2 regions of the Margalitia sp. FSL K6-0131 genome follow, and region 1 is predicted to be linked to the other one. Evidence: predicted binding sites of a transcription regulator. Region 1 holds the regulator's gene; the other holds the start of a gene.

Region 1 (16,558 bases):
ATTCTTTTGTCAATTTTAATTCATCAGCACCAAGTGGAGCACCATGAACTGCGGATTTTCCAGATTTATTTGGAGAACCATATCCGATAACGGTTTTAACCTCAATCATTGTAGGACGAGTAACATCAGATTTCGCCTCTTCAAGTGCCTTAGCAATTTCCTCGAAATTATTACCATCCTCTACACGAATATATTGCCATCCGTAGGATTTAAAACGGCCTTCAACACTTTCTGAAAATGACTTATCTAAATCACCATCTAAAGAAATATCATTAGAATCATACAATACTACTAATCGACCTAATTTCAAATGTGCAGCTAAAGACGCAGCTTCACTTGAAATTCCCTCCATTAAATCGCCATCACCACAAAGTGCATATGTATAATGATTAATTAATTCAAAATTATCCTTATTATAAACACCTGCAATATGACGTTCTGCCATTGCCATCCCTACTGCCATTGCAATACCTTGACCCAATGGACCTGTAGTTGCTTCTACTCCATCAGTATGTCCATATTCCGGATGACCTGGTGTTTTGCTTCCCCATTGACGGAAATTCTTCAATTCATCCATGCCCAAGCCATATCCGGAGAGATGAAGTAAACTATATAAAAGCATAGAACCATGGCCAGCGGATAAAACAAAGCGATCACGATTAAACCATTTTGGATTCTTTGGGTTATGATTCATAAAACGAGTCCATAAAGTATACGCCATTGGAGCTGCCCCCATAGGTAAACCAGGGTGACCCGAATTTGCCTTTTCAATTGCATCGATGGATAGTGTTCTAATAGTCGTAACGGCTAATTGATCTGTATTATCAAACAAATTTCATGCATCCTTTCCTAAATAAAATATATTATCACTGTATTATTATCTTATGTTTAGTACATTAACTCAATAAATTATCATCTATTTTTCATAAATAATTATTAAATCCCAGATGGAACTAGTATTTGAAGCAATAAATTTATTAGACCTAGCATTTAATGGAGTTTTTTATTTTGAAGATCACGAACTTTTTTAGGTGTTACTTCGTCACCATTCGGGTCAAACACCCTGACCTTCTCTATTGTATTTTTCATAGATGAACGAAAAGAATCTAGATATTCTCTTCGTAATTTTGATTGTTCTTTCGCTTCCTCCTTGCTCAAACCTTGCTCCTTCGATTTTTTTGCAAGTTCATTTATTCTCGCTATTTTCTCTTTTGATAGCATAAAGTTACTCCTTTACAGAAGGATAAATATCCTGCCTTTAATCAAAGTAATGTTACTAAAAAAAAAGCCCTTTTTCAAGAAAAGAGCTTTAAAACGTTTGTTATGCTACGATTATAATGTTTGCGTATAATCTTGAAATCTTCTATGCACAGTGGCTTTTGATACATTATAGCCAAAACCTCGCATTGTGGCGGCTATTTCTGCAAACGTAAGGCCATTATTCCTTAATCGGACAATCTCCTCAATAGGGACATCCTTCCGTTCTCTTCCTAATGCATTTCCATTACCATGCAAATTTTTTTCGGGATGATACCCTTTTGCCACTGCTCTTCTCATCCCACGTTTTATTTTTAAATTATGTAATTTACGTTGGTACTCCTCTACCATACTGACGATACTCAGAACCATAGAATCCGACTCAGAAAGCTCTAACTCACCATTATGGTCTAAACTAAATACTTTTACATTTTCTTTATTTAAGCAATGAAGCAATGCAATCTTTGCATTACCCCTTCCAAGTCTTGTTTCATCTTGAATAATAACGGATTCAATTTTATTTGTTTTAATGTTGTCTAACATCTCAAGCACACCTGGCCGATCTAATTCATAGCCGCTAGCTTGATCATGGATAACATTAACAACGGTAAGATTCCATGCTTTTGCAGCTGAAAGCAATTCTTCTTCCTGACGTGCTAAGGATGTTTCTTGTGTTTGTTTTGTTGTACTGACTCGACAATAAATAACTGTATTCATTCATATTACCTACTTTGCATCTGATGCTAATTGTTGTATGTTGTATTCTTTGCTTTTGGTTTTAATTGGAATTATAATGGTCTGTCCTGACTTTATATTTGTAGAAACTAAATGATTTTCATTTTGTACCCATTTAATAAAGTCTGACTTAGTCATACCATTTTCCATTTTATATGTATTTGCTATCGACCACAATGACTGGCCATCTGAAACAGTAATATGCGTATAGTTGTCGGAATGATCATCTAATTGAAATATCATGGTGATTCCGAGGATAAATGAAAGGATAACTAGAATAATAGCATATGAATATTTTTTCCATAACAATGACATTTTACATCCCTCTTTCGAATATATGTTCGCTTTATTGATTTTATTATAATAAGAACATTAGTTTGGTGTCAATATTTTTTTCGAACTTATGTTTGTATATCTGGAAATGTAATGCTATAATGGAATTAATAAAAAGTCGAATTTTCGATTGTTGAGGTGTTAAATATGACAAAACTTTCTAAAAGGCAACAAGATATATTGGATTTTATCAAGCAAGAAGTAAAGCTAAAAGGCTATCCACCATCTGTTCGCGAAATCGGAGAAGCCGTCGGCTTAGCCTCCAGTTCAACTGTACACGGCCATCTTTCCAGACTTGAAAGCAAAGGATTAATTCGTAGAGACCCAACCAAACCAAGAGCGATAGAAGTTCTAGATTTAATGAATGATTCAATCCCTCAGCAAATAGTAGTAAATGTACCTTTAGTAGGAAAAGTTACGGCCGGAATGCCAATAACAGCTATAGAAAACGTTGAAGAATATTTCCCTTTGCCTGAACATTTAGCACCTGGCGATGAGAATGTATTTATGTTGGAGATAGTTGGGGAAAGTATGATTGAGGCAGGCATATTAGATGGAGATTATGTTATAGTTCGCCAACAGCAGACTGCAAACAACGGTGATATAGTGGTGGCAATGACAGAAGAGGACGAAGCAACGGTTAAAAGATTTTTTAAAGAAAAAGATTATATTCGTTTGCAGCCTGAAAATTCAACAATGGAACCGATTATTTTACCAAATGTAATTATTTTAGGAAAAGTAATCGGACTATATCGACAAGTAATTCATTAAAAGAAAAACCCAAAAGGTTAGAAATACATTTCTTGCCTTTTGGGTTAAATAATATTTTAGTAGACTTATTTATCACTTTTCGCCATATTTTTGGTTCCACTATATAATCCGCTTGCGGATAAACCTAGCATTAAACCAACAATTATTCCTTGTTTTATACTAGTTCCTAAATAAAATATTCCAAATAACAGTCCTAGGATTACAGCTAAGAATGGCGAATATTTTTTTGGCAATCCTGCTCTCTTAAATAACTCCACCACCCCAAGAATTAACGGAATAATGGCAACATCATAGATCTCAAACACTTTATACCACCTCCGGTTTTCTCATAATATTATCTTATGCTCGTCCCCTATACCTTGATGATTTCTCTTAAAATATTTTATTATTATTTTGACTTTAAGCTTGTACATTCAACCAAAATAATAAACATTAATCTTCAAATAAGATTATGGGAGTTTGGCCGCCAACTTATATATAATCCAATGATAAAAAAAAAGCGCCAAATACAAGGCGCTATGTAACTCAATTGTTTTTTAATTGTTGTTTGATGGCCTCATCTCTCTCGCCGCCATCTGATAACTCTTCGGAAAACTCATGTTCTTTTTGTTCGTTAGAAATAAACTTGGAGGACTTCAATACTTCCGATGGAATATTATTATTAGGAGCCGCATCATCATTCCATTTCATATACTTTCACTCCTTTTCTTTTAGTATTTGCTGTAAATACAAAATCATGCACTTATCATAATAGAAAAATTAGGAGTTTATTATTGCTGTAATATTCGAACCTAATTGAACCCCTCTAAACACCAGTGGTATCAAGGGGGGCATCTATTCTTACATGCTTAATTAATGTATTCTTTCCCAAGAAGAAAATTGCGTACAAGAACAAGTTTTTATCTCAAACAATTTAAGGATAGAACCTTACATTTTTCCCATTAAGAAATTTTTCGACGATTTAGTAAGTCCTAGAAAAAAGAACAATATTTAATAATATGAACAATACTACAATTAATACGAAGGAACTTCTGTTGAATTACAATAAAGTTGTTTATTTTTAAACCGCCAAATGCGTATTCCCCGTCCATTTTAATGGACGGGGAAGAATAAAGTTTTTTAATTTTTAGATTAATTATCGAATAACACTTTAAACAAGTAACAATAAAGTCGTTTAAATTTTGGAGTTATAAGCCCTTCCAAGTGAGGATGGGTTAAAAAATTTAATTATTCGTGTATTCCTCTTTAAGTATGCTGTATATTTCTAAATCAACAACTCCTTTGTCTGACCATAAAGAAGCTTGTCTTAACAATCCTTCTTTCATAAATCCGTTTTTCAAGAGGACTTTCTTTGAGATCTCGTTTGCAGGCATCACCTCTGCTTGAATTCTGTTAATATTAACTTCTTCAAATAAAAATTTTACTAACGTATGAACGGATTCGGTTGCAATGCCCTTACCCCAATAATCTTCTGCCAAATAATAACCAATAGTTACCACGTTCACTTTTTGGTTAAAGTCCATAGATTCCAAAATTCCAACCAATTTATTACTTTGATTCTTCTGAAAGATACCCCACTTGACTCTTCTTTTTTTATCGTAATCCTTATCAAAATGACCAATCATCTTACTTACCGTTTGTAAGTTATGTCTGGGAATCATTCCGCAATATTTGAATACTTTGTCATTGTCGTAAATCGAATATAATTCTTGTAAGTGTACCTCTTCGATTTTTTTTAATATCAGATTCGTAGATTCCAATACTGGAAAACCCGCGAAAACTTTTTCAATATTTATGTTACTTCCTCCCTTAGGTTAAACCTCAATTGGTATGTAAATCTTCATTTTCATTTCATTCGGAATTGCAGAATTTAAGACATCCGTTATTCCTTATTTGTACTGAAAACATTCCTAAACAATCTGGCCCAATTCTTGAGTAAACCTACTTGTTATCGCTTCTCTTCTTAAAGGCTTCTACTCCTAACTCAGAGTCACTATTCGATAATACTTTTTCAATGGTTCCCTCTTTCGGAGTTGAACTTATTAAAGTCAGTTTTTAGCATTCCGAATACAATACTATCGGTCCACTCATTTTTATTCCAAAAGTCTTGTATAAAGTGAGCTTCTTTTCTCATCCCAACCCTTCTACATAATTTTTCTGATGCTGTATTTCGTGCATCTAGATTCGCTTGAATACGGTGGACTTGTACAACTTCAAATAAATGGTTTATTAGTGCAATAACAGCCTCTGTTGCATATCCTTGTCCAGACACAGATTTTGAAAATGTATAACCAATTTCAACAGTATCTTTCATATCTGTGTACCTAATAGATAAATCGCCAATTACTTTACCGTCCATTAAGACCGCTAAGCTCAAGGCATTTTCCTTTGTTAATTGATTATTATTTAATTTCTTATCAAATTCCCTTTCTTTATTTTCATGGGTCCATTTATCATGCAAAAGATATTGACATGTTGAGTCATCATTATAGATATCATAAACGTCATTCAGATGATGTTTTTCAAATGTTTTAATCAGTAGCCGGTTAGTTTCAATTTTCATTAAATTACCTCCTTAAGACAGGAATATCCATACGAATATATGGCACAACTTTTATATTCAATTATGCAACAATTTGGCCATTATTGGAATAAAACGTTTGAAATTTTTAAACAACTTTATTGTCATTCAACAACTGCCACCATAAGTTGTTCCGCCATAGCTATAACCAGATCCACAATACATAAGTTTTTCACATCCAATATATTAATTTTATAACCATTGTTTCATTAATAAGCTCTGCCAGTGGAAGATGTACCTACTATGATAAGAAGAATAAACAATACTACTATATAAGCTAAAGCTACTCCCATTCCTGAAGCTCCTATCTAAACACCTCCTACTCATAAAATGGATGCTATCAGCTTCTCCACTATTAAAATATGTAAATTCTAATGCTATGGAATGGACAAACGGTATAAAATAATAGAAAATCCATGTTTGTCTAAAAGATTTAAGCTCAATGAGCAAAAGCGTATGCTATAAAACATACGCTTTTTTGGAGGTGATCTTTATGGTGCCAGTGGAGGATATGGCTAATATAAATTATGTAAAACATTATTAATCTGTTTGGACGAGTGTATAAGTAATTATAGATTTTAAATAAAATATATGAATGGCCATAGTAAAAATACACTCCGTATTAGTCCTATTATAATTTCTTTTTTAACAAACGGGAACTATTTTACGCAGTTAAAAGAACTCAAATATGCTGATATTCTTATATCCTTAGTCGGTAAGCCGCAGTCTTTATCTTCTATATCTACACTAATCCACAGGTCCAATCGCTAAAACATTATTTTTGCTAAATGTGCGAAAAACTAGTTTCGTGTGAAGCAATAAGCACTAATAAAATTTTCCCTGACTTTTTCAGCCTTAACTAATTAAGGTTTTGAGATGTAAGTGCTTATCTTAGATTTAGATAACGCAGTAAGGAATTAATACCACCTTATGTTATTAATATTGTAATGTTTTTTATGAAGAGTTTATTTAATGATAGATGAACTAGGGTTAAAATATCAATTTTTAAAATTTTTCACTTTCAATATTTACTCGTCCAAACTGTTTTTTCATTTATGCATATTTTATATTATCCGTATCCTCTATAAGCACATATATAACACCTCCAAAAAAAGCGTATGTTTTATAGCATACGCTTTTCTCTAGTTAAGGCAAAAATCTATTAGACATATTGAGGATTTATCTATTATTTTATACGTTTGTCCATTTCAAACTAATCAAATTTACATAGTGTATAAGAGGGTAACTTATCGTTATCCAAGTATTATGCAGGGGGTGTTAAGTATGGGAGGAACTGGAATGGGATTTGCTTTAATTGTAGTATTGTTCATTCTGCTTATCATTGTAGGAACTTCTTTCTCTGGAGGCGGTTATTAAATTCCAAAATCGTAACAAATATTTAAGATGCCGGAGGTGAGTAATAGATGTATTGCGGATCTGGTTATAGCTATGGCGGAACATCATACGGTGGAAGTTCTTTTGTTTTAATCGTAGTATTATTTATTTTGTTAATCATTGTATTATCTACATGGTGTTAATATTTAGACTATCAAATCCTACTTTAAGGACAGATGATTCTGTCCTTTTGTTTAATCGGTAATTTAGTATAGAAAGGAGTGGAAATATGAATCCCATGATGAGATTCCGAGGGGAACCAGTTGAAGTCAGAATGCGTGATGGCAGAACGTTTAGAGGAATGATGGATGGGGACCCGCCTCCAGGAGGATTTTTTATACGAGATGGTTTTAGGAGAAGATTCTTTTCATTTTTCGCTGTTGCCTTCGTCTTTTCGTTCCGAAGAGGAAGGCGGATATTTTAGAAAACACATCCACATTCACTGACTATTTAATATGATAAGCCCCTCAACACCGGTAGTGTCAAGGGGCTTCTCTATTAAAACTGTTGCATATATTGTTCTCTTTCCCATGGATGGACTTGTGTTCTAAACATATCCCATTCAATTTCTTTCGCTTCAAGGAAATGTTCTAGTATGTGACTTCCAAGAGCACTAACCATTACTTCATCAGATTTCAATTTATCTAATGCTTGAATAAGAGTTCCTGGTAAGTCAATAATTCCAGCTTCTTCTCTTTCTTGTTTATTCATTACATAGATATTACGGTCAACAGGAGCCGGAGCCTGTAAACTATTTTTAATTCCGTCTAATCCAGATTTCAATAATACGGCCATTGCAAGGTATGGATTAGCAGCCGGATCCACGCTACGAACTTCCACACGTGTACTTAAACCGCGTGATGCTGGAATTCGAATAAGCGGGCTGCGATTTTGAGCGGACCATGCAACATAGCAAGGTGCTTCATATCCCGGAACTAATCGTTTGTATGAGTTAACAGTAGGATTTGTTACTGCAGTAAAGTTTGGTGCATGTTTGATAACTCCTGCAATAAATTGATAAGCAACATCGCTTAATTCTAATTCTCCATTTGGATCATAAAAAGCATTTTTGCCATTCTTGAATAAGGAGAGGTTAGAATGCATACCAGATCCGTTCACTCCAAATAATGGTTTTGGCATAAATGTTGCATGTAATCCATGCTTGCGAGCAATCGTTTTTACCACTAATTTAAACGTTTGAATATCATCACAAGCCTTTAAGGCATGTGCATATTTAAAGTCAATTTCATGTTGTCCTGGAGCAACCTCATGATGGGATGCTTCTACTTCGAATCCCATTTCTTCTAACTCAAGCACGATATCACGACGGCAGTTTTCACCTAAATCTGTAGGTGCAAGGTCAAAGTAACCACCATTGTCATTTAATTCAAGGGTAGGCTCACCTTTTTGATCTAATTTAAATAAGAAAAATTCTGGTTCAGGTCCAAGATTGAAATCAGTAAACCCTAGTTCTTCCATTTCCTTAAGAATACGTTTTAAGTTATTGCGCGGGTCTCCTTCAAATGGAGTTCCATCAGGATTATATATATCACAAATTAATCGAGCAACTTTTCCTTTTTCAGCAGTCCATGGAAATACAACCCATGTATCTAAATCAGGATATAAGTACATATCTGATTCTTCAATTCGAACAAAACCTTCAATAGAAGAACCGTCAAACATCATTTTATTATCTAATGCTTTTCCTAATTGATTTACAGGAATTTCAACGTTTTTAATCGTCCCTAAAATATCTGTAAATTGAAGACGAATAAATTTAACATTTTCTTCTTTAGCAATACGGACAATATCTTCTCTGCTATACCTTGACACCTTGAATGTCCTCCTCTAGGATAAATAAATTTTTAATAGTTTGAAGCATTAATGATAAAATCTTGGTACTTCATTTTGTTTCATGGATGGACGCTGGAATCTTCCTGCCTGCAGCATTTCTTCGCGAAGAACTCTGCGAATTTGTTCGTCGGAAATAATAGTCTTGCTTTCTTCTACAGGCTGAACATTTTCTGCTTCTACATTTGTTGCTTTCATGGTTAATAGTTTTTTAATTCCCGCCATATTAATTCCTTGCTCTAAAAACTCCTTAATCTCTAAGAGTAAGTCTACATCGTTTAAGGAATAAAGACGGCGATTTCCTTCAGTGCGTGAAGGTGAAATCAATTGATGTTCTTCATAATATCTAATTTGACGTGCTGAGAGTTCCGTTAACTGCATTACTGTACTTATTGGTAAAATTGGCATAGAACGTCTAATTTCTTTTTTGTTCATGCTTCATTCTCCTTTCTTCCCTCTCGCATGTTATGATTATATGTTATGTAAGAAAAATAGTCAATATTATGTTAGAAATTCTAACATACATTTTTTTTAAAAGAAAAAGGATCACCTTTTTTCATGGTGACCCTTCCCTATTTTTATATTAAACCTTTATTCATTAAGCGATCCAATGCAGAACAGACTGCAATTTTCACATGTGAATAGGTTAAGCCTCCTTGAACATAGGCCGTATACGGAGACCGCAATGGCCCATCTGCAGTTAATTCTATACTTGCACCTTGAATAAATGTGCCCGCAGCCATAATAACATCATCTTCATAACCTGGCATGTAACTAGGGTATGGGGTTACATACGAGTTGACAGGTGATGAAAATTGAATGGCCTGGCAGAATTCAATCATCTTATCCGGGTCATCAAATTGAACAGATTGAATCAAGTCTGTTCGGTATGAGTTCCAGGAAGGTTGAGTATTCATATTGAATTTCTCAAGAATAGCAGAGGTGAATACCGCACCTTTTAAAGCTTGTCCTACAATATGAGGTGCAAGAAAGAAGCCTTGATACATTTCTTGGAGGCTATATAGTGTCGCTCCAGCTTCCGCACCAATTCCAGGAGATGTCATTCGGTATGAACATGATTCAATATATTCTTTTTTGCCAACAATATATCCTCCTGTTTTCGCAATGCCTCCACCAGGATTTTTAATTAACGAACCAGCCATTATATCAGCTCCAACATGGCATGGTTCCTTTGTCTCCACAAATTCACCATAGCAATTGTCCACAAAAACGACTAAATCGGGTTTTATGTTTTTCACATACAGAATCATTTGTTCAATTTCATCAATTGTAAACGATGGTCTTGTTGCATATCCTTTCGATCTTTGAATACCGATCATTTTAGTGCTTGGTTTAATTGCTTCCTTTACAGCTTGTAAATCCACTTTTCCCTCATTAGTCAACGGAACACTATTATAATGGATATTGAATTCCTTTAATGAACCATTTCCGCTTCCTCGAATGCCAACAATTTCCTCTAATGTATCATATGGTTTTCCGGTAATATACAGTAATTCGTCCCCAGGGCGAAGTATGCCAAATAAAGAAATGGAAATGGCATGTGTCCCGGAAATAATTTGCGGACGAACTAATCCTTTCTCAGCACCAAACACTTCTGCATAGATATTTTCCAATGCATCTCTTCCGATATCGTCATATCCATAACCGGTAGAAGGAATAAAGTGTGTATCACTAACACGATTATTTTGAAAGCTTTGTAAAACCCTAAATTGATTTTCATCTACTCTTTTGTCAATTTGATCGGTAATTTCAGCTATTTGTTTTTCTGTGTCCTCTACGATTGCTTTCAATTTTTCTGCGTTCATTAAGTGTTGAAACATGTTATGCGAGCTCCTTCTATTGCTGATATTGTTCTAATAAACCTAACACAGGATGATCTGCTATTGCGAATCCTTTGCATCTATAAATTTGTGCTTCTTCTAGAAAAACAAGTTCCCGCAGGATGGTTTCGACTTTAAGCTGTGCTAAAATCTTTCCTTCTGTTGACGGTATTAGAACATGATAAGGAACCATTATTTGAATGGCTGCTTCTTCGATTTTTTGTTTTAAAAGTTGACGATCTTCTATTCTTAATGCACTAATCATTATATGATTTTCTGCTGTTGGCACAAAATCAGGATGACGTTCATCCATCTTATTATACACGGTTAATTGCGGAAGGTGGTCCATTTCTAGTTCCTCCAATAGTTTATGAACCGTTTTTTCATGATTATGATAGTCTGGATTTGAAGCATCCACAATATGAAGCAAAATATCCGCTTCTTTCACTTCTTCCAGTGTAGAGCTAAATGCTGCAATTAAGGTGGTTGGTAAATCCTGTATAAACCCAACTGTATCGGTTAAAAGTGCCGTATATCCGCTAGGCAAAATAACTTTTCTTGTTAATGGGTCTAATGTAGCAAATAGCAGATTTTCTTCAAATGAATCTGCACTTGACAAACGATTAAACAATGTTGATTTCCCAGCATTTGTATAGCCTACTAAGGCAAGCTGAAATGTTTTATTCTTCTTTCTTCTTTCACGATATCGTTCACGGTGACTAACAATGGTTTCTAACTGATTCTTAATCTCACTAATTCTTCTTCTAATATGACGTCTATCTGATTCAAGTTTTGTTTCGCCTGGACCTCTTGTTCCAATTCCTCCCCCAAGTCTTGAAAGTTCGGTACCTTGACCGATTAAGCGAGGCAGTAAGTATTGCAGCTGGGCAAGCTCCACTTGCAATTTCCCTTCTTTAGACCTAGCCCTTCCAGCAAATATATCTAGAATTAATTGAGTCCTGTCAATAACCCGCCCATTTAAAATATTTGATAAATTCCTTAACTGACTGGGGGAAAGCTCATCATTAAAGATGACTAAATCTGTCTCCAATTCCTCTTCCATACGTTTTATTTCTTCCACTTTTCCTTTGCCTATATAGGTGGAAGAGTCTATGCGTTCCCGTTTTTGGGATACCATTGTCACTACCTGGCCATGTGCAGTTTCCGTTAAGGAAGCCAATTCCTCCATGGAGTATTGAAACCGTTCCTCATTATCATGTAAACTGCATCCAACCAAAATAGCCTTTTCTTTTATTATCTCCGTCATCTCTACAACTCTCTTTCCACAACATCTCTTTTTCATCTTATCAAATTTTTTTAAAAAAATATCTTAACAATTACAATCCAATTAAAAAGCACAAGCCTTCGCTCATCAGCTTCGGATGAGTAAAATTACTCTTCAAAATTCAGCTTCGCTGTCAAGCGGGACCAACAAGATAGTTCATGACCTATATCCTTTTCCGTAAGGAGGCGACGAAGAAATCTCTATCCGATAAGTACTAAAGCTGAACAAATTATATAAATGGTTATCCATATTAGAAATTTTATCATTTCCAAAAGCAAAAAACAGCTAGTCATATCGACTAGCTTTGATTACTATGAATCCGGAAAAACTAAATCAATACTCCGCAATGTTAATAAATCATATCGGTCATACGTTGAATCAGAAAGGAGCCTCATCGCCTGTGAACGGATGGATTTTTCAATAATGTTTCTGACATATCGTCCATTTGAAAAGCTTATTGGATTGACCATTTTAATAAAAGTAAGATGCTCTCTTAACTTTCGCTCCGCATCCTGACTAAGAATATACTCCTTTTCATTTAACATGCGTTTTCCAATTTCCATCAGTTGTTCCACAGAATAGTCTGGAAAATGAAAGACAAGTGGAAATCTGGAATGAAGTCCTGGATTTAAACTTAAAAAATAGTCCATTTCATTAGAATAGCCTGCTAAAATTAAAATAAACTCATGCTGTTTGTCTTCCATATGTTTAACAAGTGTGTCTATCGCTTCTTTTCCAAAATCTTTTTCCCCGCCACGGCCAAGAGAATATGCTTCATCAATAAAAAGAATTCCACCAATCGCTTTTTTTATTAAATCTCGTGTTTTTTGTGCCGTATGGCCAATATATTCTCCTACTAAGTCCGCCCTTTCAGCTTCGATTAAATGTCCTTTGGATAAGACATTCATTTTCTGAAATAACTTTCCGATGATCCTTGCAACTGTTGTCTTTCCAGTCCCGGGATTCCCCTTAAACATCATATGAAGCGCTTGTTTACTCACTTTCAATCCCGCTGATTCTCTTTTTTTATTAATATAAATCCAAGCATACACTTCTTTTATCATTCTCTTCATTTCATCCATCCCGACGAGAGCACTTAATTCTGTTTCAATTTCTCTAAGTGCTTCATGCTCCACGGAATTCGTCTTTGGAACAACTTCCTTATGGATACTTGGTTGAGGTATTTCTCTTTGCTGAGAATTAAGTACAATACTAATTTGTCCGTTATTTTTCAAACGTATAGGTTGATCCAAAGCGTTCACCTCACATTCTAAAAACAGTATACGCTTAGAAGCATAAATTGTGACAAATGCCTAATGAATAATAGAACGCGGTAAAATTCTTTATATTTCACCATTTTTTCCTAATCAGCAACCACAAAAAATACGAATAATGACAAAATACACCCTATTTCCTTCATATTTTTATCTATTTGTCATTTTATGCGCTTTCCCAAGAAATAATGCCTTACATCCATTCTATTCCCCTACATCCCCAAACATTACTTACCAATGAAAATCGTCACAATCGAGTAGGAGGAGGTGACTAACCCCCGACCTCTCACACCACCGTACGTACGGTTCCGTATACGGCGGTTCCATTTATGTCTGACGTAGTTGAGAATATCTCACATAAAGACTCTTCAGCCCTCGCATCTCCCAATAGGAGTTTGTGAGGGTTTTCTGTAGGATTGGGCTTCTGGCTATTCTCCAATATTTCTTTCTAGAGTTTCCCCATTCGTATGCCTTCTCTTTTGGAATCCCTAATCCAATGAGTTTTCTTACTTTGGTTTTTGGTTTCTTCCATTCTTTCCATTGGCACATTCTGAGACGCCTTCTAATCCATTCGTCTAATTCTTTGAAAATAGTGGGTGTATCTGCTAATGCATAATATCCGCACCAGCCAATCAAATATTGATTCAGCTTCTCTATTCTATAATCCATTGGAATTGGTTTTGACCTTGAAGTTAATTCTCGTATCCGTTTCTTGACACGTTGAATACTTTGGTTTGACATCCGCACCTTCGGTTTCTTATGAAATGTGAAGCTAAAACCTAAAAACTTTCTTTTCCAAGGTCTGTCTACAGCTGACTTTTCTCGATTCACCTTTAGTTTTAGAGTAAATTCAATGAAAGTAGTAATCGAGTCCATTACTCGCTCTCCGGCTCTTCTCGATTTTACGTAGATATTACAATCATCTGCGTATCGGACAAACTTGTGCCCTCTCTTTTCTAACTCTTTGTCTAGTTCATCTAGAACGATATTGGAGAGTAAAGGACTTAATGGTCCACCTTGGGGCGTACCCTCCTCGGATTTCGTTATGACTCCATTAATCATAATGCCAGACTGTAGATACTTCCGAATTAGTGATAGGAGCGTTCTGTCTTGAATCCTTTTGGATAGAGTCCGCATTAATCTATCATGATTGACTTTATCAAAGAATTTCTCCAAGTCCATGTCGACTACCCATCGGTATCCCTCTTCGATATATTTCTTCGCTTGTCTAACACCGTCATGACCTCGTTTGTTTGGTCGAAAACCATAGCTCTGTGTTGAAAAAGTCGGGTCGAAGATAGGGGTTAAAATCTGAGTAATCGCCTGTTGGATGAAACGGTCTGTCACGGTTGGGATACCTAATAACCTTACTCCACCGTTCGGTTTTGGGATTTCAACCCGACGGACAGGAGAAGGTTGATAAGTACCCTCCATTAAGGATGTTTTAAGTGTATCCCACGTTTCGAGAATATGTCTTCGTAGGTCTTTTACGGACATATTGTCTACTCCATGACTTCCTTTGTTCTTTTCTACTCGCTTTAATGCCAATAAAAGATTTTCCCGTGACAGCATTCGTTCCATTAACATTGAGATTTATCCTTTCTACGTGAACAATACATTCTCATTAAGTGGGTTCTTTACTAAGCCCTCCCGAAGTCCCCCATGGAATTCACCATTTCTTCCTTTCAGGTAGGTTCCGTAAGAATTTTCTGCTTTCATACATAAAGAACCGTTTGCCGAGTGTTTGTTCTCCTAAAATGGTTCAGTCCTTCCTTGATTCTCTCGAGCAAACCAAGTACTACGACTTCGGCTGACTTCTGATTGTTCAGCTATCCATTACTAGATAGGTTACCAAGTGTACTTGGCGTATCAACCAGACCTCCCCGGGTAAGAGTGCAATCTTTCCTTCCATCTATCTGCTTCATTTACTTTGTATCACCTTCGGCAGAAAGGACTTTGTTTTGTATTGCAAACTCATCCAATGATACCTAGCCTTGTATGAAGTTCGTGTTCCTCAGACCGGAAGTTTGCCGCTCGCTTCCTTCAGATTCCGCGTCACCACGGACACCCTTGCGTTAAGCTAACTGCTACTTCTGCCTTCACAGTTCGGGACTTTCACCCTAGAGACTACACCCATGCCGGGCGCACAATGCAAAAAAAACGTACCTTTGCAGGTACGTTTTTTAAAGTTAAGAAAGTAAGTCTATTACCATGTACATTCTCTGTCCAATTCCAGCGCTTTTCGGCTAGCGGGTTTCTATGCTTCTTCAAAATTTATTTGAACATTTTTTTGTGGAGCAAAGGTTGATATGGCATGTTTAAAAACAAGTTGTTGTTTTCCTTCAGATTCGAATAATACGGTAAAATTATCAAAGCCTTTTACCTGACCTCTTAATTGAAATCCATTAAGCAAAAAAACTGTAACAGACGTACCATCTTTTCTTAATTGATTTAAGAATTGATCTTGAATATTCACTGCTTGTTTCATACTAAGTCCTCCTCTTCTATATCTAATACTATTTATTCGATTTTAACATGTAGCTTTCCTGCAATAAAGTTTGAAATTTCCACTATTTTTTTTGCCCGCTCGGAATTATCCGTCATATCAAACCATGTTACATCCAGTTTGTTTCGAAACCATGTTAACTGCCTTTTAGCGTAATTACGAGAGTTTTGCTTTAATCTCTCTATCGCTTCTTCTAATGTAATGATTCCGTCGAAATAAGCGTAAAGTTCTTTATATCCTATTGCTTGTATGGATTGTACCTCACGAAGATTACTATCGTATAATCTTTTGACTTCTTCCAATAAACCATTTTCCATCATAATATCTACACGCTTATTAATCCGGTTATATAATTGTTCCCTGTCCATCGTTAAACCAACTAATGCAACATTGTATAGAAGGTTTGGCACCTGTTGCTTTTGATAATCAGATGCTGTTTTCCCAGTACAATAAAAAATCTCCAATGCTCGAATAACCCTTCGAATATTATTTGGATGAATTTTTACAGCACTTTTCGGATCAATAGATTTTAATTCTTCATATAAAACCATATTTCCATCTGTTTTGACCCTTTGTTCTAGCTTCGTTCTAATTTCATCATTTCCGACATCATCAGAAAACCGGTAATCATATAGAACTGATTGAATATATAAACCTGTACCACCGACAATCATCGGAACGCGATTTCTATTATGTATTTCCGTTATTTTTTCACGGACAAGCTTTTGA
Region 2 (16,558 bases), 1.7 Mb from region 1:
ATAGAAATTCACATTTTTCTGTTTTGCTTTCTCCATAAACGATTTAGCTAATTCGATTTTATCCTCTTCTAATAAGGATTTACCGATTTCATATCCTTTAGCTTTTACAAATGTGTAAGCTAAACCGCCACCGATAATTAAGTTGTCGACTTTTTCAAGAAGATTTTCGATTACACCGATCTTGTCTTTTACTTTCGCTCCGCCAATAATGGCTGTAAAAGGACGCTCAGGATTTGATAATGCTTTTCCAAGTACTTCTAATTCTTTTTCCATTAAGAATCCTGCAACTGCTGGCAAGAACTTAGCGATACCTTCAGTGGAAGCATGCGCACGATGTGCTGCACCAAATGCATCGTTTACATAAACATCAGCTAATTCGGCAAATGCCTTTGCAAGCTCAGGATCATTTTTTTCTTCGCCTGTATAGAAGCGAACATTTTCAAGAAGAAGAACATCACCATTTTCTAGTTTGTCAACATCGCTCTTGGCAATTTCTCCATAAGCTTCATTTGATTTACGAATATCTTTTTGTAGTAACTCGCTAAGGCGTTTTGCAACAGGAGTTAATCTTAACTCTTCCACTACTTTTCCTTTTGGACGTCCTAAGTGGCTGGCAAGAATTACTTTTGCGCCTTGGTCGATTAAATATTGAATCGTCGGCAATGCAGCACGAATTCGTGTATCATCCGTAACATTTCCATTTTCTAACGGAACGTTGAAATCAACACGGCAAAATACACGTTTTCCTTTTAAATCGATATCCTTGATTGATTTTTTATTCAACTTACTTTGCCTCCTTTATTAAGGAAATATTAATGATTATTGTTAGCATTAAGCCAACAATTTTCAAAGCATTTTAATAAAAAAAGGAGTGGGGAATGTTCCCCTCTCCCCTAATGCTCCCTTTTTTATTATAGATGTAGGGATTCTAAATATCCATTCATTTTTTCAAAAAGTATAACACATATATTGAATTAATGTGTCATATTAATGGATATTATAGTCCTTTTTGAGCAATATAATCAGCTAAGTCTACTACACGGTTAGAATAACCTGTTTCGTTATCATACCAAGAAAGAACTTTAACCATATTGTTATCTAATACCATTGTAGATAATCCATCAACAGTTGAAGAAGCAGGAACACCATTGTAGTCTTTAGACACTAATGGAAGGTCGTTGTATGCTAAGATACCTTTTAATTCGCCTTCAGCAGCTTCTTTCAATGCAGCATTAACTTCTTCTGCAGTAACTGTTTTATCAAGTTCAGCAACTAAATCAACTACAGAAACGTTTGAAGTTGGAACACGCATTGCCATACCGTTTAATTTTCCTTTAAGTTCAGGTAATACAAGTGCAACTGCTTTAGCAGCACCAGTTGTTGTTGGAATAATGTTTTCAGCTGCTGCACGTGCACGACGGTAATCTTTATGCGGTAAATCAAGAATTTGTTGATCATTTGTGTATGAGTGAACTGTAGTCATCATACCGCGTTTGATACCGAATTTTTCATGAAGTACCTTTGCAAATGGCGCAAGGCAGTTTGTTGTACAAGATGCATTTGAGATAACATTATGATTAGCAGCATCATATTTATCTTCATTAACACCCATTACGATTGTGATATCTTCATCAGTTGCAGGTGCAGAGATGATAACTTTTTTAGCGCCTGCTTCTAAATGTTTAGCTGCATCTGCACGTTTTGTGAAACGACCAGTTGATTCAACAACGATTTCCACTCCAAGATCGCCCCAGCCAAGTTGTGCTGGTTCACGCTCAGCAAGAACTTTCACTTTGTGGCCGCCAACTACTAGGCTGTCTCCGTCTACTGTAACTTTTTCTTCAAGTGTTCCGTGAACACTGTCATATTGTAAAAGATGTGCAAGCATATTTGCATCTGTTAAATCGTTTACTGCAACAACTTCTACATTAGGATTTTTTAATGCTGCGCGAAAAACATTACGACCGATACGACCAAAACCGTTAATACCAATTTTTACTGCCATTTATATTTCCTCCTTTGGATAATAAACAAATAATGTATTTTCAAAAGGGTAATCCCTTTTAAAAGCTATAAGTTAAGTATTTCTTTTGCCGCACCTTCATCCGTTATCAATACGGTTGATTTGGTGGTAGCATTCATAAATGCTTTAATTGCCTTTGCTTTGGATGCTCCGCCCGCAACGGCAAATACATTTTGCACATTCGGCAAATCTTTCAATTGAAGACCAATCGTCGGCACTTTATGTACGATTTCGCCGGCTTCATTAAAATAATATCCGAATGCTTCCCCAACAGCGTGACCACCGGTAATTTTCTCCATGTCCTCTTCTTTTGTTTTGCGCCTTTTCGCCATTGTATAAGCCTCACCAATACCGTGAAGAACCATATTGGCATTTTTTATAAGACTTAGAACCTCTTTTATCATTGGCTCCTTTACTATAGACTCATATACTTCCTTACTGACTTGATCCGGCACATAAAGAACACGATGCTGCGAACCAGTATTTTCAGCCATCTTGGCACATATTGTATTAGCTTGATTTTTTACATCCTCACCAATACCGCCACGTGCGGGTACGAATACAATTTCCTTCTCGGCAAAATCGGTTGTCAGCATATCAGCAACCGTCGCCATGGTTGTGCCACCTGTTACAGCTATGATATTTTTCCCATCAAGATGTTCTTTCATTCTTATGGCACAAGCTCTTCCGAGTTCACCTTTCACCCATGGGGTCTCATCACTGTCTCCAGCGACGATAACAACTTCCTGAAGGTTCAATATCTTTTTCAATTGTTCTTCCATTTCATTAATCCCCGAAATCTCTCTCATCATACTTTCCATATCCTGTAAAAGCTTTAATCCTAACTTTGTCACACTCATTCCGGAAGATTGAATGGTAATCAGCTTTTGATCTTTCAAAAATTCCACTTCACTGCGAAGAACTCGTTCAGAATGGCCAAGCTCACCTGCGAGCGTTCTTCTGCCGACCGGCTCCATGAAATAAATCGACCTAAGGATTTGATATCTTTTTTGCATAATAGAAAGTAAATCGGGTAATAATTTTTTTTGAACCTCAATTAATGAGTACATCTAGTATGGCCCCTTCTGTTATTCTCCGGGTCAAAAAGTGTCCCGTATAGACATATTGTGTCCCATCTATCCGAAAAAAAATACCCTTGCTACATTTTTTATTTTAGCAGGGGTATTTTTATAATTCAACTATGATGCATCAACTTTTTTGTTGCAAACGTTTACTTACTGTAAAAGGATCGATTTGCCCATATTGAACAATTTCTCCATCGATTTCAATTACCGGTATCATTAGTCCGTATTTTTCCGTCCATTCATCACTGCTTTCAATATCCTTCTCTACAACCTCAAATAAATAATCATCCTGAAGAAGGTTCAGAATTTGCTTAGCATCTTCACAAAGCTGGCATTTCTCTCTTGTATAGAACACAACTTGCTGCAACGAATAAGTCTCCTTCCATTAATGGATAAGAAAGAATACATTTTTAACAAATAGTTTTTTACTAGTATGGTTTGTGTTTGGCTCCAATGTCTATTGGCTAGCCACTGGAGCATTTCTTATATAAACCGTCTTCTTTTAGATGAGGGCAATATATTCAATTGATCCCGGTATTTCGCTACTGTTCTTCTCGAAACAGTGATGCCTTCTTGTTGCAGGGCTTCGACGATCGTTTGATCGGAAAGGGGCTTGATTTTGTCTTCTTGCTGAATTAATTGGACTATTTTATCCTTTACTTGAACAGCTGATGCATTCGTTTCATCTGCACTATGTAAAGCCGCAGAGAAAAAATGCTTAAGCTCAAAAGTTCCAAAGGGGGTTTGGATATATTTTTCTCGAACCGCCCTGCTGACCGTGGATTCATGCGTTCCTATGTCATCCGCTACTTCTCTCATGGTCATCGGCTTTAAATATCCCTTTCCCTTATGAAAGAAATCCATTTGTTTCTGTAAAATCGAGCGGCCGACTTTTAAGAGCGTTTCTTTTCGCTGTTCCAAGCCTTTCATTAGCCATTGAAAATCATAGTTCTTATCCTTTAAAAATTGCTGCACCTGAACATCCTTATAGGCTGACATCATTGTATAATATTCCTTTTGAAATTGCACATTTGGTAGATGCTTTTCAAATAAATAAACATCTAGTTTATTTTGATTACCCATTACAATTAAATCAGGCAAAACATACTGTGGTTTTTCCGTAATAAAATGTGATCCAGGACGCGGATCAAGAGTTTGTATAAAATCAGCTGCTTCCTGAATCTTTTGAATTTCAACATTCAGTTTCTTCGATATTATTTTCCACTTTTTTTCTGCAAATTCCATAAAGTAATTTTGAAGAATATCAAAAACAAGCTTCGGACATTTCTCTTCTTTTTTTGCCTGCAGCAATAAACACTCTTGCAAGCTTTGCGCACCGACCCCTGCAGGTTCAAGTGATTGAAGAAAAAGAATTCCTTTTGATATCGCTTCTTCATCCACACCGAGTGTCTCTATTAGTTCCTCTTTTTCAATGCTCAAATACCCGTTTGCATCAAGACTATTAATAAGGCAATATATCACTTTTTTTTCGGTCTTTGTTAGCGCTTTCAAATGTGCCTGAAATAATAAGTATTCCTGTAATGAACCTGACTTTTTGGCAATTTGCTGCACCCAATCCCTGTCATCTTTTTCGATCTTTCTAAATTTACTTTTCTTTGTATAATCAAAATGAGGATCCATTAATTTTATATTGGAATGTTCCAACTGTATAAGGGGGTTCTCCAGCGCTTTTGTTTCTAAAAAAGAAGACAATTCTTGAGCTGAATATTGTAAAATTTCAATGGCTTGTTTCAATTCCTGTGTCATGGTCAGCTTTAATGTTTGCTGCTGCCATAAACCTGCTTGTAAATCCATCCATACATCCCCTTTCTAGATTTTATTTTACACTAGAATAGTGGATTCGTATATTTCTTTTTTGTTAAGGATATACTTATTGGCTATTGTTACCGTATAATTCTTATTATATTTTAATGAAATTATAAGAGAAAGTTCCTATAATAATATATAGTACTTTTTTATTACCAATTCCAAAAAGTAGATTGGCAGTTTGGATGTTTTGTAGGTACAATATACTGGTACATTGACTTATTTTCATTCTTAATAAGGAGAATCATCATGGATGAATTAAAAAATAAGGTTAATACAAGCTCTCGTATTCAACGAAAGCGAAAAAAAGCAAGGAAACGCTTTTGGAGAGTTTTTACAATTGTTTTTGTTTCTGTCTTCATCATAGGAGGCGGTTTTTTATATGGTACAAATCAAGGTTTACAATTTAGAAAAATGCTAGTCGGGTCAGTATTATCAACGCAGCATGCCCGATATGTGAAATATATGGGATTTCTACTCCCACAATCAGAGATCGATAAGTTGAAAAAAGCATTTTATCATCCTCCAACTGTCCAGACAGCAGTTGACAGCATTAATAACATTGGAAGTAAACAATTGAATATTCACGAGGATACCATTGATACAGCAAACTATACGGCAAAAATTTTGGTCATTTCAGATCCAACAACGGTTCATTTAGTGCAATCAAGACTGCCTGATAAAGGTCAAGCACTTTCCGAATTGATATCTGAAAATCAAGGAATTGCTGGTATTAATGGAGGAGGATTTGTGGATCGCGGAGGAACTGGCTCAGGGGGAAAAGCGACTGGAATTGTTATTAGTCAGGGAAATGTCCTAGCTTCACCAAAGGGAGATCGAAATATCCCACAGCTTGTCGGAGGTTTTCTAAAAGACGGTCAATTCATAACCGGTAAATATTCTGTCAATCAATTACTGAACTTAGGCGTAAGTGATGCGGTAAGCTTTGGTCCACAATTGATTGTGAATGGAGTTAATCGAGTAACTCCTGCAATTGATGGAGCGTGGGGCTGGGCGCCGCGCACTGCCATTGGCCAAGCGAAAAACGGAGATGTTATCATGATTATCACGGATGGCCGATTTTATTGGAATAAGACACATCGCGGCGCGTCCATGTCTGACATGGCCCAGATGTTTGAGAAATATCAAGTAACTAATGCCATTGCAATGGATGGCGGAGGATCCACAACGATGATCCATAATGGACAATTGCTGTTAAAGCCCGCTACGGATACAGCTGTCGGTATGCGATATTTACCTAATGCTTGGGTAGTTATTCCGCACTAGCCTTTTCTAATCATTTTGTTAAGATATTCAAAAAGCTAATGTAAAAAATTACAAAGTATGGTAAACTAACATTTGTGGAATAATTTCCTATTTTTCCGCAAACTTTCTACATGGCGACTATATAGTCGCCTTTTTAATTTTCATCAATCATTCACTAAATTCCCCAAATAAATCGAAAAATCTTATTGCCACTACTAACTTCTGTTACACATAATCCTTTAAAGTAAAACCTGTATGAATTCTTCATTTTTGTCCTTAAGTACAAGCAATTTTGCGTAAAAAACATAAACTAAATATATCTATAACCAAGGGGGTGTTCTAAAGATGAGCGAAGAACATCATCACCACAGAGCTGGATTTGCTCTAATAGTAGTGTTATTTATACTGCTCATAATCGTTGGAACTTCCTATGTTTATTAATTTTCACTGCTATAGAAGCATCTTTTAGATGCTTCTACCTTTTTGCAATTGCTACTAAAGTTGAAGCCAATTTACAAAAGGGTATTATTCCACATAAAAAAAGAACCCTTTGATGATTAGTTCATGGGTTCGATAAAAGTATATAAAACTATTATTAGTGATGTTACTCTAAAAAGGTATCACGATAAACTTCCACGATTATTACTTCTTTGAGGTAAGCACTTATTCAAGCTATTCCTTCAATTAGGAAAGAGTTGCTTCTTGTGTTTGTTCCATACTATTCGGTATCTCTTATCACAATTAGCCATAAATATATACGAAAATTAAAATATTTTTAAAACTTTAATCTTCAGTGTGTATTATCATTGTGTAAGGTATATTATCATAATCCACATTTTTAAGACAATCATGCTCTTTATAAAGATTTTCGACGTCTCTAAGGATTGGTAGAATTGGAAAAGTTCTTTCTGCTACCTTTTCTTTTTGAAGAAGCTCTTCCAAGACTACACATGAATCATTTTCAGTGTAATCTTCTAATACAATCCCAATTACAACATATGATGGTTCTTGACCGTTTCTTCCAGCCCATCTTGCTTCAACTCCATCATATTTATCTGCTATTGAGCTTATAATATTTGCAGCGTCGTAACTCAAATCTCCGTTCTCATTAACAACGTTAATTCCATATATTATACATGATTTTAATTCTGACATTTAAATTACCCCTATTTTCTTATTCAATAATATCTTCAATACTATAATTATATTGCCAGCATTTCTTTCCTTGGTATTCAAATACCCAACCAAACTCTTAAGTATATTCAGCTTTTACAACTGTATCTTTTGGAATGATTATCTCCCTTAAAATATCTCTATTTTGGTTTGGTACGGTTTCTAAAGTTCTAAATATCAAAATTTAGATAGACAGATTGAGGAACTAGAGAAATATGGATGCAATAGAATCTTTTGCGATAAAGATTCTGTAAAGACCTGAATATCAAAAAATGAAATCTATAATAGGTCTTGGTAATATCTTAGTAATCCATTCATTGAGCCGCTTCATTTTTATAGGAGAATATCAACTATTTTTGAACGAATACGGAAAGAATCATATAAAGGAATCGTTACGAAACTAAAATACTTATAATAGAGCTCGCGTTTGAATTGCAATTGAGGAAGGAATTATAAGAATACGCAAGCACTTGAAGAAAAACATCTAAATTATTGCAGGTAAAAGAAGAATAATGATGGAATTGTATTGTAGTTTAGACGGAACTCTAAGTTATTATTACTCGTGTTAACATTAGGGATGCGCTTCGCTGAAATGTTTGTCTTACATTTCTTTTCTTAACGTTAACGTTTTCTCATCATCATTATAATAAAAAAAAACACTTATAAAAATTTACAAGTGTTTTTCACCTTTATTAGCGCCCTCGGAGGACGTTTAAAATCAGCTTTAAACGTTGATTTATCAATAGTTCCCTGACACGTTGTGTAAATAATGTGTAAAAATATCAAACAAAAAAGCACAGCGTGTATAAGTAGTGCTACCAACACTCTTATACCGTCCGCCTACTTAGACTAGGCAAACACTTGCTGTACCATTAGGTGTAGTTTATTACACTATGGGTTTCTTCGCAACGGTTTGCTTTATAAGGCCGTTGCTTTTTTGTTTCCAAAAGGGGACATAAATAATATGAAGAAACACATTACAGTAATAGCCAATGCGGATTCTTTCCACAACCTTTCAACATTTAAGGATATTGAAGATATGAATAAAACAGTTCGCAATTACAGAGAGGTCATTAAATCGACCGTATCACGTTCTGACGTACAATCAAGACTAATTGCATTATTGGAACTTTTAAAACGTCATAGCTGCAAGCAAATCGGTGTCAGCTATATGTCTAAAAACACCATTGCTGAAAAACTTGAACTTTCCTATAAAACTGTTCAACGATTAATGAAAAAATTAGAAGAGCTAGGAATGATCCGTCAGATTCCAATGAAGCGTAAAAAGGATATGCTTCAAACGGCCAATGCTATTCAGATCATTCCAGCTAAAAATGATGTGTCCGACAAGATCCCTCCTAAAAAGTCCGAGAAGTGTCCGACCATTAAAACAACTTCTGGTTATTTAAAACAAAATAATAATAATAAACGTAAGAGCGTGTCGTTTTCACATGCCAATTTTGTTGCTCATTGGGTACCAGAAAGCTTTGCCAAGTTAACAAGTTATTATTATCAAAAAGCTGAAACCATTCAAGAATTTTGGAAAGTAGTAAAGCAAAATAATGCTATCGTCAATCATGTGGATGGCAGTAGAGCATTTACCGACCTTCAGTTAATAACTATTGGAAAAAGGGCATTCAAAGAATTGGTTATGAAGATTAAAGCTGGGAAAAGAGTAAAGAACGTTTACGGGTATTTTAATGGGATAGTAAATAATTTGATGGATAAGCTTTTCTTTGATCATGATTTTATGAACTAACTACTCTTTTTATACTAGGTTGTTTTACTTTTGGTACAACTGTATTTCCTTTTAGTTCTTCCATAAACTTTGTGAAGGATTCTGCCTGAAATACTTTAAATGGATAATTATCATCAATCGCATATCGTTGCTCAGATAAGATTAATACATGCGGGAAAGGCTCCATAATCCCTAAACTGTGGAAATCCAAATATCGTTCCATCTTTTCTTGCATTTGTTTTTCAGAGTATAAAGTTTTTTGTACTTCAATGAAAAAACCAGTTTTTCGGAAATTTAAATATATATCTGGTTCAGCATTTCCCTTTTTACTGTACTTTGGTTCAACCAAGAAAGTATCTATTCTGCCAAGTTGGCGAATTTCTTTGTAAGTGTTTAATATTGCAAGAAAATGACTTATTTTTTGCGAATTCTTTTTGATTTCTACATTCGGTCCAAAGTATACATATGGCACAAATGCGTTTGATCTTTGAATTTCTCCATCTCGAAACAATCTAAGTAAGACATTATTAGCAGCTAATTTGGGATTTTTTAAATTTGAAAAGTGAAGTTCTGCTATTGAATCGCGATCCATGACACGAAATTTATTGAGGTCCTTAATGATAGCTTTATCCCTATTGGTTAACATCATTAAACACATCCTTTTCAGTAAGTTTAGACGGTTCTTCTTTAACTTCCTTTAATTCTTTTGAAACATAAAAAGGATTTAATAATTTTTTCGCTTTCTCTATATCAAGATAAGGAGCTTGCAATTCATATAGTTTGTCACTGTTCATAATAAATCGTCCACTGACTTCTATTTTTTCAGCATTTGGAGTATTTACAATGCGAGATTCAACTTTATCTCTAAGTTTAAAACCCATGCTAACAGTTAGATTTGCCCGAACAGTAGTATCCAGGACTTGTGCATTTGGTCGTTGCATGGAAAGGATAGCAAACACACCAAGCGTCCTTCCGATGGCTACAATTTCAGTAAGAATATCCATGATGGTTTCATCTTTACGTAGCATTACAAATTCATCAATACATACAACTATATATGGTCGTCTTTGCTCTGGAGGAAGATCATCCACATGGCTTACTTCAAATATCTCTGTTAAATCGCTACGTTCATCTAACTCCTTTTTGATGTGTTGCAGCATCTTGCTAATATCCCTGGGCTGACTCAATACACATTGAACATGTTCAACCTTGCGAAAAATATGAAACTCAGATTTTTTACAATCAGCCAGGTATAGTTCCATTTCTTCTGGACGTTTCGTTTTAATAAAAGTCGTTATGATGGAACGCAGCTGTGTAGACTTTCCGGAACCTGTTTCCCCGGCTATTAAAATATGAGGTTGTTTTAACAAATCAAACGCTATATACTGACCATTCCGGTTTATCCCACAGATGATTCCAAGTTTAAAAGGAGCTATAACGGGTTGTATTTCTTTAAAATTATAAGTAAATTCGCTTGGCATGGACTTTTGGAATACCGTTAGAACAAACTTCTTTAAGTCCCCTTCTAATTCAATATTCCTACCGAAATGTTGCTGAAAAACATATTCTTTTTTCTTTACCTCTTTAGGATCCATTCCATTTAAAAGTGAAAAGGTATAAATAGTCTTTTTATCTTTATAATCAAATTGAACACTGTGGATTTTAGGATAAATGGTGATTTCCTTATCACCACTTTTATATTTATTTATCAATCCAGCGTTTTTAAAGGCTTTTTTTAATAGAGATTTCTCATGTAGCTTTGCTACCATTTCCAAGACTCTCATGTTTATCCTCCTTAAATGTGAAATAAGAACCAAAAAATTAATCCGAAAGAACCTATAGGGAAAGCAAATTTTAAGAAACTTGATATGTTGCCTGCGATTCCAGTTAATCCATTGATAGCAAGGATTTTTTCTGTTAATGCAATGACAACTACCGTTCCACACGCTAAGGTGAAGAGTACAAAAGTTGGGTCATGTAATGGAAAAAAAGCTTTTAAAGTAATAGGTGGAAAAAATGAGTATATACTTGTTTGTAGAGGTAAATTTCTTTCAATTGGATGGGCTGGCCGGCTCATAAATTCATTGAATGGAATAACCTCTATTTTTTTATTCAACATAAATTTCATCTCCTTATAATATTTTGTTGGGTTTCCCCCTCGCACTCCCCCTTTCCTCTATTCGCTTCGCTCATTTTAAACAGATTCTATTTTTGTTTATATTTAAGCATTTATATTAGGATAAATGCATTAGTCATACTGTTATGAATCTGTTTAAGGAATGAAGTAGCTAAACAGTAAAATCTATGTTGATTCTCATTATCTACTGTTTAGCATTCGTGTTAATACAGTGTATGGGTGTATGAACTAAAAATGCATGTCTACATGAATTTTAAAGGAGTTTTTTTTGTCTTTTAAATTCTTAAAGGAAAAAGACAAGTTTTAAAGAATATAAATATTGGTGATGATAAAATGAAGTTAACTCCTAATATTGAAAAAAATATAAAATCCAGTGGGTTAAGGAAAGATTTTATTGCAAATAAGCTCAATGTGTCAGTTAGGCAGCTGAGAAAATATGAAACTGGTGAATCATTAATTCCCATTGACAAAGCATATGTTTTAGCTCGATTATTAAACAAGAAAGTTGATGATTTATATGATTTTGAGGGGGAAGACAAATGAAAGAATTCGATTTTAAAGGTGCAGGAAAGACTACTATTACATTAGATGGTAATTTTCTAAGAATTAAAAGAAAAGGATTCATGAACTTAGCTAATCATGGGTTAGATGGAGAAAAAACTTTGGATATAAACAACATTACTGGCGTTCAATTAAAAAAAGCTGGTTTGACTAGTGGATATATTCAATTTCTTGTTATGGGCAGCAGAGAAAGTAAAGGAGGAGTATTTGCAGCAACTAAAGATGAAAATACAGTGATGTTCGTTAAAAAAGAACAACTAATGGCTGAAGAAATCAAAGCTTATGTAGAAAATATATTAGCTAATAAAAATTCTGGAACAGTACAAGTAAATCAAAAAATTGATACTGCAGAAGAGCTAAGAAAATTTAAAGCATTATTAGATGATGGTATTATCACCGAGGAAGAATTTGCAGCTAAGAAAAAAGAATTATTAGGTATTTAAAAAGTAAACCGTCCATTTCTGGGCGGTTTTAATCGTTCATTTGAACGTTCATGATCTCACTAAACAAAATATACTCGACAGTGGTTGGGTCAAGTAAAAGCTTTATTCTTTGCTTTATTTGGTCCACAGAATACACAATACCTGTAAATGTCTCTACAAGGCCATTGTCGTACACCGTAAAAGTTACTGGTAATTTATTTTCTTTAGCAAAACGGATACGTTCCTCAAACTCCTGCACTTGATAATCATCCAGTAAAGGCTTTTGGATTTTTTTCTGATCAATCCACATTTGTTTTAGTCCTTCCACATGTTCAGGCATGAAGAAGCCATGCCACTTAATCAAACCACGATCTTTAATCTTATCCGAATCCATGTTAAGCTCCCCTTCTATATCTTCTAAGAGGTCCAATCGATAAAATGTTACTCATGCTAAATGTTCGAACCTGTTTTCGCGTGAAGCAATAGGCACGGAAATAATCTTCCCCGACTTTCTCCACTTTGATAATACGTTGAGTTATTTCACCTTTATTGGATTGATAAATCATTTCAAGCTTTTCACCGGTTTCTACAGCGTTCAATAATAAACCTTTCATCGATTAGACCCCCTCAAAATACGAACTATAGTTCTTATTGTATCTTAGATTTTCTTTTTACACAAACATTTGTTCTTGTTTTACACAATCAAAAAAGTCCATAACGGACTTTTAATGTAAAATTTTTGATATATGAAAATAGGCGTAAATTACATTGACAAAATTAATGAAAAATCATATTCTATACTCGTAAGATATTGAAGTGGCTAATGGCAATCCTTGAAGGGTTAGGCGTTAGTCACTTTTTATTTGTACTTCATAATATCCAATACCACAGAAAGCCTTCTAAAAGCAGAATTTAAAGTAAGAACTCCATTCTCTTTATAGAAATTTAATTTATTTTTCAAATAACATTCAACGTCATCCAAATTAAGTCTTTCAATATTATATGCAATCACGTCCATCTCCTTAAATTCCTTATAATCTTCTGCTAAAATATCTTCTAATGAATCAAACATTTTCTGATGAGAACTATTAATTTTCTCTATAGAGTTTTTTACTTGCCCGAATCGTAGTATTCTCTGCTTTAATTTTTCTTTTTCAACCGCATTTAAAGATGTATATTCTATATCAACATCTTTTAGATATTTAAAAAAAGGAATTCTTGCATTAGGTGGTTGTATTGATACAAATTTTAAAGCAATATCTGTATGAATATGTTTTGTATCCGCAAGGAAATCTTGCATATAAGTCATCACATCAGGTAATTTAAAAATATAAGTCGTGTCCCCGAGTGCAACTACTAAATTTTCGTCACTAATTCTTTCAGATATTTCGTCTAATTCACGTGGTGAAATTAATAAAGACTTTAATGCACCTTTCTTTCCTCGATCTATAATTAATTCTTTAATTAGATCTTGGAACTTTCGAACTTCAGAAGGATATGCACCTTGGTTAATCATAAGTAGTTCTTTATATATAAAGCTATAGTTGTCTGTTTCAATTACTGTATATGTACAATCTAAATCATCATCTGATTTTTTATATTCAATTAATTCCTCTTCATCTTCTTTCCAGTTTATGATAATTATTCGATCCTTCATGAATTCTTTTTCTTTTGAAGTGAGTGAAGATGAGAAATCCCTTATTATTTTCCTTATATTTCTATCTGACAAAGAATATCCCAAAAAAATTATGGGGGAATTTATTAATAAAGAAATAATTTTTGCACTTATTAAAACAGAATTTTTATCAAATGTAGTATAATCATCCCTTGTTATTATTATAGACGATGGTTCTTCCACACACCCATGAATTTTATATATTTCACCCCAATCAGTAGTTTTTTGAAAAAAACCTTGTTGACCGATAAACTTTTTAAGTCTGTTTTTTTCTTTAAAAACATGAAATGTATCCTCAATAAAATTATCATAATTTGTTGTCAATATTATCTGTGATTTATTTAAAACCTTTTGAAATAATAAAAATTCATCGTACATTTCTTCTTTAATTGCATAATGGGAAAATCTATTTGCTATAGCTTTTTTAAATGGGGAAATATTACTAAAAAAAGCTTCTTCTTGAGAAAAATCATTTATTTTTATTTCTGAGTTAAAAAATTTGGTGTTGTATTTATCTTCTAAAATAGAACCCATTTCAACATATGTAATAAAATCTAAATCTAATTCATTTTGTATTTTTTGTTTTAAGTTCTTTTTTAATTGATTTAAATAAGCATAAAAATTTCTTTCCGGTTCCACAATATCCCAAAATTCTTTTAATAATTCAATCCATTTCGGATAACTATGTAAATATCTTTTTGAAATTCCAGATCCAATAAATATTATGGGATATTCGTTCGATTTACCTAGGTTATTTAAACATACTGAATTCGACATTTTTATCTCCTCTCAAATTTTAATAACAGTTTATAAATCTTGATTCAACACATAGTAAAAAATCCCTGCTAAAAATAAAATTTAATGAACAATTATCTTTTTTGCTCGGTATATAAAAAAATACCCCTATCTAAAGATTAGGGGTTTATTTAATCAATTTAAAATTACGCTTTGGATAATACTTTCTTAAATCTCCAAGCCATTTAGGATGTCTGTCTATCAATTCATCAACAGTTCCTTGGTCTTTAATCATCCGTCCACCAGCACAATTTTTGTGAATCAAACCATTAGCATCATCTAAAATTGCATGTTGAGATGATTTTAATGGCTGCATACACGCCCCACAATGAGGTACAATTCTCATTTATCAAACACTCCTTTCCATTTTATTACCATATTAGACAAAAGTTTTTATTTTCCTTCCTAAATCGATAAGTTTTCCAATAAAAAATGCCCCTCTCAATTAAGAGAAGGGCTTAAGTTTTTGTTGAAAGAAGTAATCAATTTTGATATTAATTACGCTTAGCTAAAAATAAAATGAAATTGTGTAGTATTGAAGCATTTCTCAATGTTATTAAAAGCGAATTTAAAACAAGTGTAAACCAAAGAATAAAAATTAAAGCTAAAGATATAAAAAAATATATGTTGTCCTCTATGATTTTTATGTGAAAAAACTTTAAAACTACTGATGCTATGATACTTACTATCAAAATAAATAATTGTAATAGTATTGCATAGCTAAAATAACTAGTTAAACTATTTAACAATCTACGTCCTTCTTGGTTATTTCCCTGACTATCCATTGACTCAGCAATCCCCAATGGATTGCTAGAAGCAATAATCGCAACACTAGCAGTATTGAATCCAGCTAGTATTGACATAACAGATATTATTACATCATTAACGTCTTGCAGTACTTTAAGCATATTCAGATTACATATATATATACAAAAAACCACAATACATGAGATAATAAAAGGTACTAATGTATCAAAGCGAATTTCCTTTTTAGAAGACATTTTAAAGTAATTCTTTATTATTTGTATTAAATCATAATTAACTGATCGTCTATTGGGTCTCCCCACCGCCATAATAGTTCAACTCCTAAATAGCCCTTCTCTTCACCTTATCTATAATCCCATCAATGAGTTCCTGGAAACTAATAATTCCATTTTGATTAACATTTACTTTTACAGAAAAATCCTTTGGATGGTCTTCAATTTTTATTGCTTTTGTTCTCCCTGATTCTTCAGACCCTTCCACAACTATTTTTTCATACTTATCAAGCTCTTCGAGATTTCTAATGAATTGTTCAATCCTTCTCATACTGCCTCCTCTCTCTTTATTTATAATTGAATATTCAATCGTGTCAGCTCCAGCTACCCCTTCTGCACCAGCTCTTATAGCATTAACAACATCGCTATTAATATCTTGGTTATATTTTATTTGCATTGTTGCTTTTTTAATCCTTACAAGTTTACCTATTTCTTCAAAAAATGATTCTGAATATATTGTTGTTATTGTAAATAGGTTTCCAGGTGTAATCATTAATGGTTGTATTTGTCTATTTAATTGAGCCATATCATTATTAAAAATTGGGAGGAAATTCCTCAAATAAGTATCAATTGAATTTCTTGTAACTAAGCGTTGGCCGTCACTCTGTAAAAAAAGGCGACCAGTTGCTCTTTCTATGACAAAATAAATATTATTTTCATCGCCTTCATCCACTGTTTTATCACTTTGTCGTTTTGCAAATGTTCTCCTATGTACAAGGTTAGTTACAGCACCATATCTCGCAGAAGTAAAACATCCTTCATAAAAATCAGCATCATCACTTTGTTGAAAACTTTCTAATGTCATTACCTTATCACCTG

Evidence for each region. Region 1 encodes LexA, which represses DNA repair genes until DNA is damaged. Its sites were predicted from a motif close to CGAACATATGTTCG; they were not measured.
Region 2: a site for LexA is predicted at 12,909-12,922, ahead of NSQ59_RS07570 (WYL domain-containing protein). Genes of this name have one in related genera too.

The regions. Positions count from the first base shown of each region.
Region 1 covers NZ_JBBOZS010000001.1:3,280,795-3,297,352, forward strand. Annotated here, with positions in the region: gene tkt (transketolase) at 1-832, opposite strand, end outside; gene NSQ59_RS16095 (DUF896 domain-containing protein) at 991-1,221, opposite strand; gene NSQ59_RS16100 (YneB family resolvase-like protein) at 1,333-1,974, opposite strand; gene yneA (cell division suppressor protein YneA) at 1,984-2,307, opposite strand; gene lexA (transcriptional repressor LexA) at 2,473-3,096, shown strand; gene NSQ59_RS16115 (hypothetical protein) at 3,162-3,401, opposite strand; gene NSQ59_RS16120 (hypothetical protein) at 3,622-3,786, opposite strand; partial or broken gene NSQ59_RS27970 (YjcZ family sporulation protein) at 4,058-4,126, opposite strand; gene NSQ59_RS16125 (GNAT family N-acetyltransferase) at 4,320-4,892, opposite strand; gene NSQ59_RS16130 (GNAT family N-acetyltransferase) at 5,108-5,659, opposite strand; gene NSQ59_RS16135 (YjcZ family sporulation protein) at 5,887-5,970, opposite strand; gene NSQ59_RS16140 (YjcZ family sporulation protein) at 6,977-7,054, shown strand; gene NSQ59_RS16145 (YjcZ family sporulation protein) at 7,102-7,215, shown strand; gene glnA (type I glutamate--ammonia ligase) at 7,571-8,905, opposite strand; gene NSQ59_RS16155 (MerR family transcriptional regulator) at 8,954-9,358, opposite strand; gene NSQ59_RS16160 (methionine gamma-lyase family protein) at 9,502-10,764, opposite strand; gene hflX (GTPase HflX) at 10,781-12,031, opposite strand; gene spoVK (stage V sporulation protein K) at 12,361-13,302, opposite strand; gene ltrA (group II intron reverse transcriptase/maturase) at 13,651-14,910, opposite strand; gene hfq (RNA chaperone Hfq) at 15,581-15,811, opposite strand; gene miaA (tRNA (adenosine(37)-N6)-dimethylallyltransferase MiaA) at 15,844-16,558, opposite strand, start outside.
Region 2 covers NZ_JBBOZS010000001.1:1,579,654-1,596,211, reverse strand. Annotated here, with positions in the region: gene NSQ59_RS07645 (phosphoglycerate kinase) at 1-783, opposite strand, end outside; gene gap (type I glyceraldehyde-3-phosphate dehydrogenase) at 998-2,005, opposite strand; gene NSQ59_RS07635 (sugar-binding transcriptional regulator) at 2,071-3,093, opposite strand; gene NSQ59_RS07630 (glutaredoxin family protein) at 3,233-3,475, opposite strand; gene rpoN (RNA polymerase factor sigma-54) at 3,592-4,923, opposite strand; gene NSQ59_RS07620 (phosphodiester glycosidase family protein) at 5,185-6,222, shown strand; gene NSQ59_RS07615 (YjcZ family sporulation protein) at 6,547-6,642, shown strand; gene NSQ59_RS07610 (hypothetical protein) at 6,985-7,356, opposite strand; gene NSQ59_RS07605 (winged helix-turn-helix transcriptional regulator) at 8,339-9,133, shown strand; gene NSQ59_RS07600 (hypothetical protein) at 9,123-9,761, opposite strand; gene NSQ59_RS07595 (FtsK/SpoIIIE domain-containing protein) at 9,745-10,896, opposite strand; gene NSQ59_RS07590 (hypothetical protein) at 10,908-11,231, opposite strand; gene NSQ59_RS07585 (helix-turn-helix transcriptional regulator) at 11,583-11,792, shown strand; gene NSQ59_RS07580 (DUF4429 domain-containing protein) at 11,789-12,253, shown strand; gene NSQ59_RS07575 (YolD-like family protein) at 12,282-12,626, opposite strand; gene NSQ59_RS07570 (WYL domain-containing protein) at 12,628-12,846, opposite strand; gene NSQ59_RS07565 (SIR2 family protein) at 13,092-14,684, opposite strand; gene NSQ59_RS07560 (hypothetical protein) at 14,830-15,048, opposite strand; gene NSQ59_RS07555 (hypothetical protein) at 15,197-15,775, opposite strand; gene NSQ59_RS07550 (hypothetical protein) at 15,789-16,558, opposite strand, start outside.